2 linked regions of the Phenylobacterium montanum genome follow. The protein of the gene in region 1 interacts with the protein of each later gene in a pairwise test. Links are inferred from orthologs where the notes say so. Each region holds a gene or a part of one and is shown on either strand. Other genes may lie near its edges. The genes, in order: KCG34_RS22290 and mtgA.

Region 1 (4,738 bases):
CCGGCCGCCAAGGGCCCCAGCCCGACCTTCACCCTGCTGTTCAACGGCGCCCGCGCGCCGAGCGAGGCCGAGATCGCCGCCAATCCCCGCGCGCGGTCGGCCAAGCTGCGCGCCGGCGTGCGCACCGCCGAACCGGTCTGGAGGGCTGCGGCATGAACCCGTTCAGTCTGCTCAATCGTCGGGTCCGGGGCTTTTTGGTGATCGAGCTGGTCGCCACGGCCCTGCTGACCGTCACCGTCCTGGCCGTCTACCTGGCCAAGACCGGCGCCGGGGACAAGCGTGACGACATCGTCCGCGTCGAGCAGCAGATCGACGCGGAGACCGCCCAGATCCGCCTGCTGCGCGCCGAGGTCGCCGCCGAAGAGCGGCCTGACCGGCTGGAGGCCCTGGCCAGCCAGTATCTCGGCATGCAGCCGGTGACCGCCAAGCACGAGATCGACGCCGAGGCCCTGGCCGACATCGCCCAGCTGGGCAGGGCCGCCGCCGACGCCAAGCTCAAGGTCGCCGCAGCGACGCCGCATGTGGCCCCCGTCGCCGCGCCCGCGCCGGCCGCCGCCCCGACCCTACAGCACGCCGCCTTCGTCACCGGGGGCGAGCCCGCCGCAAAGGCGCAGCGCTGATGCGCCCGGTGGACCTCGCCTTCTATCGCGCACCCCCGGCGATCCGCTGGGTGCTGCGGCTGATCTGGCACATCGAGCACGGCTTCGAGCGCGCCAGGGCCGAGGGCCACGCCCTGGACGACGCGCGCCGGCGCATCCGCTTCGTGTTCCTGATGTTCTCCGCCGGCTTCGTCGTGCTGGCGGTCTGCGCCTCCAAAGCCGCCCTGTTCCCGAGCGTGGAGCGGGTCACGGCCTTGGCCGCGCCTGACGGCGCGCGCGCCGACATCGTCGACCGCAATGGCCAGCTCCTGGCCGTCGACCTGCCGCACTACGGCGTCTATTTCAATCCAGCCGAGAACTGGGACACGGGCGAGGTGCTGCGTAAGCTGCCGGCCGTCCTGCCCCAGCTGAACGCCGAGCGCCTTGATCGCGCCCTGCACGCCACCCGCCGCCAGTACCTGATCGGCGGGTTGACGCCCGAAGAAAAGGCCAAGGTCGATGACCTCGGCCTGCCCGGCATCTCGTTCGAGAACGAGGTCGGCCGGGTCTATCCGCAGGGCTCGACCGCCGGACACCTGATCGGCTTTGTCGACCGCGGCGGCTCGGGCCTGGCGGGCGCCGAACTGGGCCTGAACCAGGCCATTGACGATGACGCCGGAAAGACGGCCTTGCCCCTGTCGATCGACGTGCGGGTGCAGGCGGCGGTGCAGGACGAACTGTCCAAGGCGGCCGAGAAATTCAACGCCATCGGCGGGGTGGGCATCGTCACCAACGTGCACACGGGCGAGATCCTGGCCATGGCCAGCTGGCCGAACTTCGACCCCAACAAGGCCGGCGAAAGCCCGCCTGCCGACATGATCAACCACGCCGCGGCGACGGTCTATGAGCCGGGCTCGGTGTTCAAGGTGTTCACCCTGGCCATGGGCATCGATGCGGGCCTAGCCAATGTCGATACGCCCTTCGATGTGGCCACGCCCCTGCAGCTGGCCGGCGGGAGGGTGATTCACGACTATCACAAGGGCGACAGCGTCCTGCCCCTGTCCAAGGTGTTCACCCACTCTTCCAACATCGGCGCGGCGCGGCTGGGCCTGATGGCCGGCTCGGAGCGGATGGACAAGTATTTCCGCAGCTTCGGCCTCTTCGCCGCCGCCCCCAGCGAGCTGAAGGAGTCCGCCCGGCCGCTGGTGCAGAAGCGGCTGGACGAGAACACCGTCGCCTCGATGTCGTTCGGCGAGGCCATCGCCGTCAGCCCGCTGGCCATCGCCACCGGGATGAACGCCATCGTCAACGGCGGCCAGTACGTCCCGCTGACCATCAAAAAGCTCGAACCCGGTCAGGTTCCGCAGGGCCACCGGGTGATCTCCGAGGCGACCTCGCGCACCATGCTCGACCTGATGCGCCTGAACGTCACCTCCGAGGACGGCTCGGGCAAGAAGGCCGACGTGCCGGGCTACAGCGTCGGCGGCAAGACCGGCTCGGCCGAAAAGTCGGCCGGCGGCGGCATTGCGCGCAAAAAGCTTGTGTCTTCCTTCGCGGCGGTGTTTCCCACCGACGGGCCGATGAACGCCGACCGCTACTTCATCCTGATCATGCTGGACGAGCCCAAGGCGACCAAGGACACCTTCGGCTTTGCGACCGGCGGCTGGACCGCGGCGCCGTCCGTGGGCCGGATCGTCGAGCGCATCGCGCCCTATGTCGGGGTCAAGCGCGAGCCGATCGACATGGCCACCCTCTATGGCGGCAAGGGCAAGCCGACCGAGCTGCAGGGGAGCGGCCGGTGACCTCTGTCCGCCTCTCCGCCCTGCTGGAAAAGGACCTGGCCGCCGATCCCCTGATCAGCGCCGTGACCGCCGACAGCCGCCGGGTCGCGCCCGGCGCCCTGTTCGTGGCCCTGCCGGGGACCAAGGTGGACGGCAAGAGCTTCGTACCCGCCGCGGTCCAGGCGGGCGCCGCCGCCATCCTGGCGGCAGAGCCGATGACTGGGGTTCCGGTCCCAGTGGTCGCCGTCGCCGATCCGCGCCGGGCCTACGCTCTGGCCGCCGCCGCCTTCTGGGGCGCCCAGCCCCAGACCTGCGTCGCCGTGACCGGCACCAACGGCAAGACCTCGGTCGCCGTCTTCTGCCGCCAGATCTTCGAGCGCCTGGGGCGCAAGTCCGCCAGCATGGGCACGCTCGGCGTGCAGACGGGCGGCGAGCAACTGACCCCGGCGGGCCTGACCACCCCCGACGCCGGCGATGTCGCCCGGCTGCTGGCCGAGCTGGCCGGCCGCGGCGTCACCCACCTGGCGCTGGAGGCCTCCTCGCATGGGGTCGACCAGCGGCGCCTGGACGGGGTGAGCCTGACGGCGGCCGGCTTCACCAACCTGACCCAGGACCACCTGGACTATCACGGCGGCATGGACGAGTACCGCGCCGCCAAGCTGCGCCTGTTCGAGACCCTGGCGCCGCGCGGCTCGGCGGCGGTGCTCAACGCCGACAGCGACGCCTATCCGGCCTTCGCCGCCGCCGCTGTGCAGAACGGGCACAGCCTCTTGTCGGTCGGCGAAAAGGGCCAGTTTCTCACCCTGACCGGCCGCGCCCTGGCGCCCGAGGGCCAGCGCCTGCTGATCCGCGGCGAGGGCCGCGCCTTCGAGGTGCGCCTGCCGCTGGCCGGCGGGTTCCAGGCGTCCAACGCCCTGGTGGCGGCGGGTCTCTGCATCGCCGCCGGCGAGAAGATCGACGCGGTGCTGGAAGCCCTGGAGCATGTCGAGGGCGCGCCCGGCCGGCTGCAGCGGGTAGGTTCGGGCCCTCGCGGCGGCGAGGCCTATGTCGACTACGCCCACACCCCCGACGGCCTGGAGACCGTGCTGGCGGCGCTCAGGCCCCATACCTCCGGGCGGCTGATCGTGGTGTTCGGCGCCGGCGGCGACCGCGATCGCGGCAAGCGGTCCCTGATGGGCGAGATCGCCGCGCGGCTTTCCGACATCGCCATCGTCACCGACGACAATCCGCGCTCGGAGGAGCCGGGCTCGATCCGCGCCGCCATCCTGGCCGCCGCCCCCGGCGCGCGCGAGATCGGCGACCGGCGCGAAGCCATCTTCGAGGCGGCCCGCCTGATGGGCCAAGGCGACGTTCTGGTGGTGGCCGGCAAGGGGCACGAGCAGGGCCAGCTGGTGGCCGGCGTCACCCATCCCTTCGACGACGTGGCCGTGACCCGCGAAGCGCTGGAGGCGGCGCATGGCTGAGCCGCTCTGGACCAGCGACGAGATCCTGGCCGCCACGGGCGGGACCCTGGTCTGCACGCCGTTCGAGGCCACCGGCGTCTCCATCGACACCCGCACGCTGGAGCCCGGCGACCTGTTCGTGGCCCTGGCCGGCGCGCGTGACGGGCACGAGTTCGTCGGCGCCGCCCGTGCGCACGGCTCGGCCGCGGCCCTGGTCTCGCACCCGGTCACGGGCTGCCAGGTGGTGGTCCCCGACACCCTGAAAGCCCTGGAAGCTTTGGGCGCCGCCGCCCGCGAGCGCGCCTCGACCGCCCGCCGCGGCGCGGTGACCGGCTCGGTCGGCAAGACCAGCGTCACCCAGGCCCTGGCTGCGGGCCTGGCCCTGGCCGGCCCGTCCCACGCCTCCATCAAGTCCTACAACAATCACATCGGCGTGCCCCTGACCCTGGCCCGGATGCCCCGCGAGACGCAGCGGGCGGTGTTCGAGGTCGGCATGAACCACGCGGACGAGATCACCCCCCTGTCGCGTATGATCCGGCCCCACGCGGTGGCCATCACCACGGTCGGCCCGGTGCACATGGAGAACTTCGCCGACGGCGAACAGGGCGTCGCCCGCGCCAAGGCCGAGATCTTCGCCGGGCTGGAGCCGGGCGGGGTGGCGGTGCTGAACGCCGACAATCGCTGGTTCGACTTGCTGGCCGGCGAGGCTCGGGCCGCGGGGGCGAAGGTGATGCGGTTCGGTGCAGCGGATGGGGCCGAGGCGCAGCTGACCGGGTTCGAAATGACCGCCGGCGGGGCGGTGGTCGAGGCGGTGCTGCATGGCCGGCCCCTGCGCTTCCCGATCCGCCAGAGCGGCGCCCACTGGGGGCCGAACAGCCTGGCGGTGCTCCTGATGCTGGAAGCCCTCGATGTGGGGCTGGAGACCGGCCTTGCGGCC
Region 2 (10,577 bases), 1.3 Mb from region 1 along the record:
GCGGCCACGACGTTTACATAGGTTCGGTCGTCGCGCTTGGTGACGAACTTCACAGCGCCGTTGGCGGTGGCGAAGAGGGTATGGTCCTTGCCAAGGCCGACATTGGCGCCCGGCCAGAACTTGGTGCCGCGCTGGCGGACGATGATGTTGCCGGCCAGCACCTGCTCGCCGCCGAACTTCTTTACGCCAAGGCGGCGGCCATCGGAATCGCGACCGTTACGCGAAGAGCCGCCGGATTTCTTGTGTGCCATGGTGGGTCTCCGGGTAGATCAGATTACGCTTCGTCGCCGGCGTCGGCGGCGGGAGCCTCGGCCTTGGGGGCCTTGGGCTTGGCGGCGCGCTTCGGCTTGGCCGGGGCTTCAGCTTCGACGGCCGGGGCCGCTTCCACCGGGGCTTCCACGGCCGGGGCGGCCGCGACGGCCAGCTTCAGGCCGCGGGCGCGGGCGTTCAGCTCGGCGCGGGTGGTCAGGTCGATGGCGCCGTCCCAGGTCTCGCTCTTGCCGTCGGCCTTCAGGCCGGTGATGCGGACCACGGTCTCCAGCTGGCGATGGCCTTGGGTGCGACGATAGCCCTGGCGGCGGATCTTCTTGAACACCTTGATCTTGTCGCCCTTGCGGGTCTCGATCAGGGCGCCTTCGACGACGGCGCCGTCCACGGTCGGGGCGCCGACCACGACGTCCGCGCCTTCGCCCAGCATCAGGACTTCGTTGAACGCCACCTTGGCGCCCGGCTCGCCCTCGAGCTTTTCGACGACCAGCAGGTCGCCGGCCTTCACTCGATATTGTTTGCCGCCGGTTTTGATGACCGCGTACATCGCGTTCGCCTTAAGATAAATCGCAAAAGGAAGCGCCCGCGAGTTTGGCCCGCGGGCGAGAGGCGGGCTTTATACAAGCACGCGCTTCAGAGTCAACGCTTTGGCGCCGAAACTTGGCGGTTCGATTCAGGGCGCGTCATGCCGAGACCCTGGCGGCGAGGCCCACTCTCTACTAACTAGCAGCGCATGACTCAAACCGCCCCGCTCAAGACTCCCGTGACCGTGCTGACCGGCTATCTCGGCGCCGGCAAGACCACGCTTTTGAACCGCATCCTCTCCGAGGACCACGGCAAGCGCTACGCCGTGATCGTCAACGAGTTCGGCGAGATCGGCATCGACAACGACCTGGTGGTCGGCGCCGACGAGGAAGTGTTCGAGATGAACAACGGCTGCGTCTGCTGCACGGTGCGGGGGGACCTGATCCGCGTGGTGCAGGGCCTGGCCAAGCGTAAGGGCGGGTTCGACGCCATCGTGGTCGAGACCACCGGTCTGGCCGACCCCGGCCCGGTGGCCCAGACCTTCTTCGTCGACGACGACGTCAAGGCCAAGACCCAGCTGGACAGCGTCACCACCGTGGTCGACGCCAAGCACATCCTCTTGCGGCTGTCGGACTCGAAGGAGGCGCGCGAGCAGATCGCCTTCGCCGACCAGATCGTGCTGAACAAGACCGACCTGGTCTCGGAAGACGACCTGAAGATGATCGAGGCGCGGCTGCGCCGGATCAACCCGCTGGCGCCGATCCACCGCGCCCAGCGCTCCAACGTGCCGCTGGAGGCGATCCTGGGCCGCGGCGGCTTCGACCTGGAGCGGATCCTGGACATCGAGCCGGAGTTCCTCAATCCGGCGCATGGCGAGGAAGGGCATGTGCATGACGAGCACTGTGACCACCATGACCACGATCATCACCACCACGGCCATGATCACGACCACGCGCGCCACGACGACGACATCAAGGGCGTGTCTCTGCGGCTCGACAAGCCGGTGGACGCCAACAAGGTCACCCGCTGGCTGAACGAGCTCCTGGCCGCCCAGGGGCCGGACATCCTGCGCGCTAAGGGCATCCTCGACGTCAAGGGCGAGGACCGGCGGCTGGTGTTCCAGGCCGTGCACATGATCCTGGAGGGCGACATGCAGGGCCCCTGGCGCAGCGAGGCCGACCGCTACAGCCGCATGGTGTTCATCGGCCGGAACCTGGACGAAGCGGCGCTGAAGGCGGGGTTCGAGGCCTGCGCGGCTTAAGGGTCGCGCCCACAGATTTCCTCATCCTGAGGCGCCCGCGCAGCGGGCCTCGAAGGACGCAATAGCGCCGCCGCTGCGTGCTTCGAGGCTCGCCGCTTTGCGCCGAGCACCTCAGCATGAGGAGTGAGGCTACGCGGAAACACCCCCAAAACGAAAACGGCTCCCGCGAAGGGAGCCGCCTCGTAATCCGGTTTCGGATGAAACGCTTACAGGTTCTCGGTGATCAGCGAGACCTTGTAGTAGCCTTCCGACTGCAGCTTGTTGATCACCGACATGAAGGCTTCGTAGTGCACGTCCTTGTTGGCGCGGATCAGCACGGGGTCGTTCTTCGGGTTGGCGGAGCCGTTGCGGATCTCGGCGCCCGAAAGGTCGGTGACCAGATTGTCGAGGCTGGTCGGAGTGTCGACGATGTCGATCTGGCTGTCGCTCTGGATCGAGATGTAGACGGGCTTCTTTATCTCGTGGGCCTGATCCGGAGTCGCCGGCGGCAGGTCGATCTTCACCGCCAGGGTGGCCGCCGGGATCGACACCATGAAGATGATCAGCAGCACCAGCATCACGTCGACGAACGGCGTCACGTTGATATCGGAATTCTGGCCGAGGCCGTACTTCCCGCCCGTCTTTCCACCCAGCTTCGCAGCCATATATCCTCTCCGGAGTAGCCCGCGACCGGCGGACCCGCATAGTTGGCGAGACTTCAATCACACCCCGCCCCCCGAAGTAAAGGGGCTCTGATCACGGAGCCTGCCGTAAGGTCGCATTGTCAACGCCCTGGGCAAGGCGGCGCCCAATGGGGTATGCGCGAGCGCCATGAAGCAAGCATTCGACGCCTATGTGACGGCCGCCCTATTCGACAAGACCGGCCAGGCCCTGTTCGCCCTGGGCGACGGCACGGTCCGCACCGACGCCGGCGCGACCCTGGCCGCCCATGACGGGGCGGTGCTGTGCGCCTGCGCCCATCCCTCAGGCGAGGGGGTGGTGACCGGCGGGGACGACGGGCGGCTGGCCTGGAGCAGGGCCGGGGGCGTCGCCGAACTCGCGGCGCTGACGGGCAAGTGGATCGACGCGGTGGCCGCCAGCCCGGCCTCGGGCCTGATCGCCTTCGCCGCCGGGCGCGAGGCGCATATTCGTGACGCGGCTGACGCCGCGTTCGCCCGCATATTCGCCCACGACAAGAGCGTCGCCGACCTGGCCTTCGACCCCAAGGGCCGGCGGCTGGCGGCGGCGACCTACGGCGGAGCGGTGCTGTGGTACGCCCGCATCGCCGAGCAGAACCCGGTCAAGCTGAACTGGGCCGGCAGCCACATCGCCGTGGCCTTCAGTCCGGACGGGCGCTTTCTGATGTCGTCGATGCAGGAGAACCAGTTGCACGGCTGGCGGCTGAACGACGCCAAGGACCTGCGCATGGGCGGCTATCCGGCCAAGGTGAAGAGCCTGGTGTTCATGGCCAAGGGCATGCTGATGGCCACCAGCGGCGCCCCCGGGGTGGTGGTCTGGCCGTTCGGCGGCGCCAATGGCCCGATGGGCAAGGAAGCCGCCGAGATCGGCTTCGACGAATCGACCCTGGTGGCGCGGGTGGCCGGCACGCCGGACGGGACCATCCTGGCGGCGGGGCTGGACGACGGCCGGGTCTGGGCCTGCGACCTCACGTCGCGCCGGATCGAGCAGATCAAGGCCGAGAAGGGCTCGGCGATCACCGCGCTGGCTGTGACCAGGGACGGCGGGCGCCTGGCCTGGGGGGATGAGGACGGGCAGGTTGGGGTGAGCGAGCTGGAGGGGCTTTAGGCTCCGCCACCCAAGACCGTCATGGCTCGGCTCGTCCCGGCGAAGACGGGAAAATATGGCGGTGAGCTACTCGAACCCCCTCAGCTCCCCCCAGACCTCGAACGGATCGCGCCGGGTGCGCAGGGTATTGATCGGCGCATCCTCGTCGCGGAAGCCCATGGCCATGCCACTGAACAGCATGTGGTCCTCCGGCAGATCGACGAAGGCCGCCACGGTCTGCGGCACGCGGGCCCAGAACTCCTGGGCGCAGGTGGAAAGGCCGCGCTCCTCGGCCAGCAGCATCACCGTCTGCATGTACATGCCGAGGTCGGCCCACTGCGGCGGGCCGAGCTTGCGGTCGAGGCAGAAGAACAGGCCCACCGGCGCGCCGAAGAACTCGATGTTCTTGGCCAATTGGCGCAGGCGCCCGGCCTTGTCCTCGCGGGCGATGCCGATGCTGGCGTAGAGGTCCTCGCCGCAGACGAAGCGGCGGGTGCGGAAGGGGTCCCAGAGGTTGGGCGGATAGACGTCGTATTCGGTGGGCTCGCCGCCGCCCGCCATGGAGGCCGCGGCCTTGGCCTTCAGCTCGGCCAGGGGCTGGCCGGCCAGGGCATAGACCCGCCAGGGCTGCAGGTTGCCGCCGGAGGGAGCGCGGGCGGCGATCTCCAGGATCTCGCGCACCAGAGCGCCCGGCACCGGGTCGGGCTTGAAGGCGCGGACGGAGATGCGGCGCTGCACGGCTTCGGTGACGGTCATTGGGCAGTCCTGGAGACAGAATCTTTCGGCCTCGCTAGCATCAGGCCCCAGCGTCAAGGCAAGCGGATTGAGTCGGGGTTAGGCGTGGCGGTGAAGAAGGCGCGGGGCGGCTGTCTGGGCCGGCTGGTCGGTCTGGTGCTGATCCTTTTCATCGCGCTCCCGATCGGGAGCGTGGTGCTCTATCGCTTCGTCCCGCCGCCGATCACCATCCTGATGGTCCAGCGCCTCATCGAAGGCCACGGCATGGACTACCGCTGGAAGCCGCTCGACAAGATCTCGCCGGCCCTGGCCCAGGCGGCGGTGGCGTCCGAGGACGCGCGGTTCTGCGAGCACCACGGCTTCGACGTCCAGGCCATGGAAAAGGCCATGCAGCACAATGAAAAGCGGCCCAAGAAGATCCGCGGCGGCTCGACCATCAGCCAGCAGACGGCCAAGAACGTGTTCCTGTGGCCGGGCCGCGACTATGTGCGCAAGGGGTTAGAGGCCGGCTACACGGTGCTGATCGAGACCGTGTGGGGCAAGCGGCGGATCATGGAGGTCTATCTCAACGTGATCGAGTTCGGCCCCGGGATCTATGGCGCCGAGGCGGCCAGCCAGCGGTTCTTCCACGAGCCCGCCTCGGCCCTGACCCCCGCCCAGGCGGCGCAGCTGATCGTGGTGCTGCCCAGGCCCCTGAAATGGAACGCCGAGGCGCCGGGGCGCTATGTGGCCAAGCGCTCGCGGGTGATCGGCGGGCGCATCGGCACGGTGCGCGAGGATGATCTGGCGGGGTGCGTGCTGGATTAGGGGGCAGGCAAGCCCGGATTCTCATTTAAATCCGCTCATCCCGGCGAATGCCGGGAACCAGATCATATGGCTCAGACATCGGTCCGTTTGCACAGGGGCGATTCCCAAATGCCAGCACTCTGTCAACTGGTTCCCGGCATTCGCCGGGATGAGCGGGGTGGGGGCGAGGCAAAATGTTGCGCTGCGGCGCCTTGTAACGCCCCGTTCGAGGGCGTATCTCCCCCGAACTCTGTTTCAAGCCAAGGAGATGCATGATGGGTTACCGGGTGGCCGTTGTCGGCGCCACGGGCAATGTGGGCCGCGAAATGTTGGCGATCCTCGAGGATGTGAACTTCCCCGTGGACGAAATTTACGCCGTGGCCTCGCGCAACTCCATCGGCGTCGAAGTCAACTACGCGGACAAACGCATTTATTGCCAGGCGATCGACGACTTCGACTTCTCCAAGGTCGACGTGGTGCTGATGTCGGTGTCGGGCGCGTTCTCCAAGGAATGGTCGCCCAAGATCGGCAAGCAGGGCCCGATCGTGATCGACAATTCGTCGGCCTGGCGCATGGACCCCGACGTGCCGCTGATCGTGCCGGAGGTGAACCCGGACGACGCGTCTCTGGCGCGGCGCAAGAACATCATCGCCAACCCGAACTGCTCGACCGCCCAGCTGGTGGTGGCTTTGAAGCCGCTGCACGACGCGGCCAAGATCAAGCGGGTGGTGGTCTCGACCTATCAGTCGGTGTCCGGCGCGGGCAAGGCCGGCGTCGACGAGCTGTGGGACCAGACCAAGGCCGTCTTCACCCTCGGCCCGACGGAGCCGAAGAAGTTCCCCAAGCAGATCGCCTTTAACGTCATCCCCTTCATCGGGTCGTTCAACGACGACGGCTATACCGACGAAGAGGCCAAGATGTGGAACGAGACGCACAAGATGATCGATCCGGCGATCAAGCTGACGGTCACCTGCGTGCGCGTGCCGGTGTTCGTCGGCCATTCGGAATCGGTGAACATCGAGTTCGAGACCCCGCTGGACGAGGACGAGGCCCGCGAGATCCTGCGCGACGCCCCCGGCGTGCTGGTGGTCGATAAGCGGGACGACAAGGGCTACATCACGCCCAAGGAGGCCCAGGGCGAATTCGCAGTCTATGTCTCGCGCATCCGCAACGACCACTCGGCCCCCAACTGCCTGAACATGTGGGTGGTGTCGGACAACCTGCGCAAGGGCGCGGCCCTGAACGCCGTGCAGATCGCCCAGCTGTTGCACGAACGCGGCATGCTGGAAAGGGCCCACGCCTGATGAGCCAGCCCTCCGCGCCGGCTCCGGCGCGGGGGGCGCTGATCGCCGGGATCGCCTGCTACACCCTCTGGGGCGTCCTGCCGCTCTATCTGCGCGCCGTGGCCCAGGCCGGCGCCAGCCCGCTGGAGATCATCGCCCATAGAGCCGCCTGGTCGGCGCCCTGGGCCGGGGCGCTGGTGCTGCTGGCCGGCCAGCGCCGCCAGGTGGCGCAGGTGTTCGCCACGCCGCGCACCCTGGGCCTTCTGACCCTTTCGGCGCTGCTGATCGCCGGCAACTGGGGGCTGTTCGTGTGGGCGGTGGCCAATGGCCACATCATGGAATCCAGCCTCGGCTACTACATCAACCCGCTGCTCAACATGGCCATGGGCGCGGTGCTGTTCCGCGAGCGGCTCGACCTGTTCGGCAAGACCGCCATCGGCCTCGCCGCCGCCGGGGTGCTGGTCCAGGGCGTCGCCCTCGGCCATCCGCCGATGATCTCCCTGGCCCTGGCCTTCAGTTTCGGCTTCTACGGCCTGATCCGCAAACAGGTCGCCGCCGAGGCCCAGACCGGCCTGTTCGTCGAGTGCCTGGTGCTGCTGGTCCCGGCCGTGGGCTATATCGCCTGGCTGCAGACCCATGGCGCCGGCCACTTCTTCGCGTCCCCCGGCATGACCGCACTTCTGGCCTTCGCCGGCCCGGCGACTGTCGTGCCCCTGGCCCTGTTCGCCTGGGCGGCGCGGCGGTTGCCGCTTTCGACCGTAGGCTTTTTGCAGTTCATCGGCCCGACCATGCAGTTCATCATCGGGGCCGAGGGCGGCGAGCGCCTGACGCCGGTCATGGTCGCCTCGTTCAGCCTGATCTGGCTGGGGGTCCTGGTGTTCGTCACCGGCGCCTGGCGCGCCAGCCGGCGGGTGGAGTGGCGGGAGGCCTAGATCGCCTCGTAGGCCGCTTCGATCAACCGCTTGGCTCTGGGGTCGCCCACCAGCACGGCGGACTGGCGGTTCATCACATAGGCGCCCGAGACGCCGGTCTCCGGGTCGGCGAAGGCGCAGCTGCCGCCCCAACCGTAGTGGCCGAAGGTCTCAGGCCCGAAACCGAACACGTTCAGCCCCTCGTTGCGCATCAGCCCGGCGCCCCAGGCGATGTCATAGGGCAGGACGAGGTCGCGGCCGTGGATGCGTTTGCGTGCGGCTGCTGCGGCCACGCCGGGGGCCAGCACCGCCTGGCCGTCCAGCCGGCCGTCATTGGCGAAGGCGGCCATCAGCCGGGCCAGGGCCGGGGCGGTGGCATGGCCGTTGGCCGAGGGGATCTCGGCTCGCCGCCAGTCGGCGCCGCTGCGGCCGCCGGGCGAAGACCACTTCTCCAGGAAGGCGGCCTTCTTGGCCGGCGTGATCTCGCCGAGGTCCGGCGCGGCGGGCGGCCGCCTCAGGTCGGCGCAGCGGCCGTGTTCGCTGTCCGGCAGGCCGATCCAGAGGTCGAGGCCGAAGGGTTGGGCGAGGTCTTCGCGCAGGGCCGTCCCCATGGTGCGGCCATCCACCCTGCGGAAGATCTCGCCGGCCAGGTAGCCATAGGTCACCGGGTGATAGCCGCTGGCGCTGCCCGGCGGCCAAAGCGGCGCCAGGGCGGCCAGGGCGGCGCAGAGGCCGTCCCAGTCGAACCACAGGGTCGGGTCGATCGGCTGGACAAATCCCGGCAGGCCGGCCTGGTGCGACAAGGCCTGCTCCACCGTCACCGCGCCCTTGCCGTGGGCGGCGAACTCGGGCCAGAGCTCGGCCACCGGCGTCGCATAGTCCAGCCGCCCCTGGCTCACCAGCCGCGCCACCATCAGGGCCGCCACCGCCTTGGTGGTGGAGAAGACCGGGGTCAGGGTGTCGGGGCCGAAGGGCTGCTGGCCGGCGCGGTCGCGGATCCCGGCCCAGAGATCGACCACCACCTGGCCCTCGAGCGCCAGGGCGAAGCGCGCGCCCTGCTCCTGGCCTTCGGCGAAATTGGCGGCGAAGGCCTCGCGCACGGGCTCGAACTGGGGCGGGCAGGTCCCGAAGATTTCAGTCTCGCTCATCAGGTCAGACCAGCCTTTCGATACGCACATTGGACGAGGCCTGGCGCAGGCGCGGCCCCATGGCCACCACCGGCAGTTCGCTGGCGGCCCAGGCCTCGGCGGCCGCCACCGTCTCATAGACGGCCCCCACCGCCCGGGCCATGGCGTAGGAGATCGGCTGGTCCTCGACCAGGGCGGCGGCGAAGAGGGCGGTGAGCAAATCGCCCACGCCATTGGGCGCCTTGGCCAGGCGGGCGTGGGCGGCGACCCAGGCCTCCGGCCCGTCGGCATAGACAACCGCCAGGTCAGAGCCGTGGCGCACGGAAGAGACCAGGGACGGCTTGCCGACCACCCGCCCGGCCGCCCGGGCTGCGCGGGCGTCGCGCACCGGGGTGCCGGTCAGGCGCTGCATCTCCCAGGCGTTGGGGGTGATCAGGTCGGCGCGCGGAACCAGCTCGGTCACCAGGGCCTCGGCCACCTCGGCGTTGACATAGAGGCCCTTGTCGTCGTCGCCCATGATCGGGTCGACAATGATCCGCGGCTTCTTGGCGTAGGCTCCGCCGCGATCGGCGGCGCGGATGCGGTCGATGGCGGCGGCGGCGGCGCGCACCTGGGCGCCGTTGGCGAAATAGCCGGTGATGACCAGGTCGACCACGCCGAACAGGCCGTTGGCCTCGACCCCGTCCAGGACCCCCTGGAAGGTGTCCAGCCGCACCGGATCTCCGCCCGGCGCGCCCCAGCCCGGGTGGCGGCCGAACAGCACGGTCGGGACCAGCACCGGGTCGATCTTCAGCTGCGACAGGGCCAGGGCCTGGACGAACCCGCCCACGCGGCTCGAGGCGACGTGGCTGGACAGGATCAGGGCGAGGGGCATGCGCCCCTTATCGCAGAGCCTGTCGCGAAGTCACCCCGCAAGGCGCGGGGATCAAAACTCCTCCCACGCGTCGGCTTTGGCGGCTGTGGCCAGGTTGGAGCGGGCGAAGCTGGCGGCGCGGCCCTGGGCGGCGTGGACCGGATTGGCGGCGGACCTGCGGGGCGCCGCGGCCGCGCGCTGCGACCGGCCGCCGACCTGGAAGCCCTGCATCAGGCCCGCCAGCGACTGCGCCTCATTGGCCAGGCTGTGGCTGGCGGCGGTGGACTCCTCGACCATGGCGGCGTTCTGCTGGGTCATCTGGTCCATCTGGTTGACGGCGGTGTTGACCTGGGAAAGGCCGGTGGCCTGTTCCTGGGTGGAGTGGGTGATCTCCTCGACGATGGCGTTGATCTCGGCCACCTGGTCGGTGATGCGGCGCAGGGCCTCGCCGGCCTCGCCCACCAGCTGCACGCCCTGGCCGACTTCGCCGGCGGAGGCGGTGATCAGGCCCTTGATCTCCTTGGCCGCGTCGGCCGAGCGCTGGGCCAGGGCCCGCACTTCCTGGGCCACGACGGCAAAGCCGCGGCCAGCCTCGCCCGCCCGGGCCGCCTCGACCCCGGCGTTGAGGGCCAGAAGGTTGGTCTGGAAGGCGATCTCGTCGATCACCCCGATGATCTGGCTGATCTGGCTGGAGGAGCGTTCGATGGCGCTCATGGCCTTGACCGCGCCTTCCACCACCTCGCCGGAGGCCTCGGCGTCGCCCTTGGCCTTGGCCACCACGCTTCGGGCGTGCTGGGCGCCCTCGGCGGTCTTCTTCACCGTGGCGGTGATCTCGTCCAGGGCCGCGGCGGTTTCTTCCAGGCTGGCCGCCTGCTGCTCGGTGCGGCGGGACATGTCGTCGGCGGCCTGGGTGATCTGGCCGGCGCCGGAGCTGATCGCCTGGGCCGAGCCGACCACCTGGCCGACCGCGCCCTCGAGCTTGGCCACGGCGGCGTTGAAGTCGTGGCGCAGCTTTTCGTATTCGCCGGTGAAGGCGGCGTCGATGCGATGGGTCAGGACCCCGTC

What was found.
Region 2: the proteins of KCG34_RS22290 (region 1) and mtgA interact in binary tests that used the Escherichia coli proteins (3 or more experiments, as listed by UniProt). The link is inferred for Phenylobacterium montanum from one-to-one orthologs.

Annotation. Positions count from the first base shown.
Region 1 is NZ_CP073078.1:4,861,954-4,866,691, forward strand. Bases 1-2,999 are described here. They hold KCG34_RS22290 (peptidoglycan D,D-transpeptidase FtsI family protein), read left to right. Parts: upstream 1-619; coding sequence 620-2,380; downstream 2,381-2,999. Other genes in these bases: rsmH (16S rRNA (cytosine(1402)-N(4))-methyltransferase RsmH), read left to right, coding at 1-156; ftsL (cell division protein FtsL), read left to right, coding at 153-620; KCG34_RS22295 (UDP-N-acetylmuramoyl-L-alanyl-D-glutamate--2,6-diaminopimelate ligase), read left to right, coding at 2,377-2,999. Also shown: more of KCG34_RS22295, read left to right, coding at 3,000-3,822; KCG34_RS22300 (UDP-N-acetylmuramoyl-tripeptide--D-alanyl-D-alanine ligase), read left to right, coding at 3,815-4,738. UniProt on the Escherichia coli protein: Essential cell division protein that catalyzes cross-linking of the peptidoglycan cell wall at the division septum. Required for localization of FtsN.
Region 2 is NZ_CP073078.1:3,521,540-3,532,116, forward strand. The notes cover bases 3,551-6,511. They hold mtgA (monofunctional biosynthetic peptidoglycan transglycosylase), read left to right. Parts: upstream 3,551-4,663; coding sequence 4,664-5,359; downstream 5,360-6,511. Other genes in these bases: KCG34_RS15875 (WD40 repeat domain-containing protein), read left to right, coding at 3,551-3,838; KCG34_RS15880 (nitroreductase), read right to left, coding at 3,905-4,573; KCG34_RS15890 (aspartate-semialdehyde dehydrogenase), read left to right, coding at 5,614-6,511. In the rest of the region: rpmA (50S ribosomal protein L27), read right to left, coding at 1-251; rplU (50S ribosomal protein L21), read right to left, coding at 275-814; KCG34_RS15865 (CobW family GTP-binding protein), read left to right, coding at 1,001-2,053; KCG34_RS15870 (ExbD/TolR family protein), read right to left, coding at 2,260-2,697; more of KCG34_RS15875, read left to right, coding at 2,864-3,550; more of KCG34_RS15890, read left to right, coding at 6,512-6,642; EamA family transporter RarD, read left to right, coding at 6,642-7,553; KCG34_RS15900 (serine hydrolase domain-containing protein), read right to left, coding at 7,550-8,680; KCG34_RS15905 (PfkB family carbohydrate kinase), read right to left, coding at 8,685-9,533; KCG34_RS15910 (methyl-accepting chemotaxis protein), read right to left, coding at 9,585-10,577. UniProt on the Escherichia coli protein: Peptidoglycan polymerase that catalyzes glycan chain elongation from lipid-linked precursors. May play a role in peptidoglycan assembly during cell division in collaboration with other cell division proteins.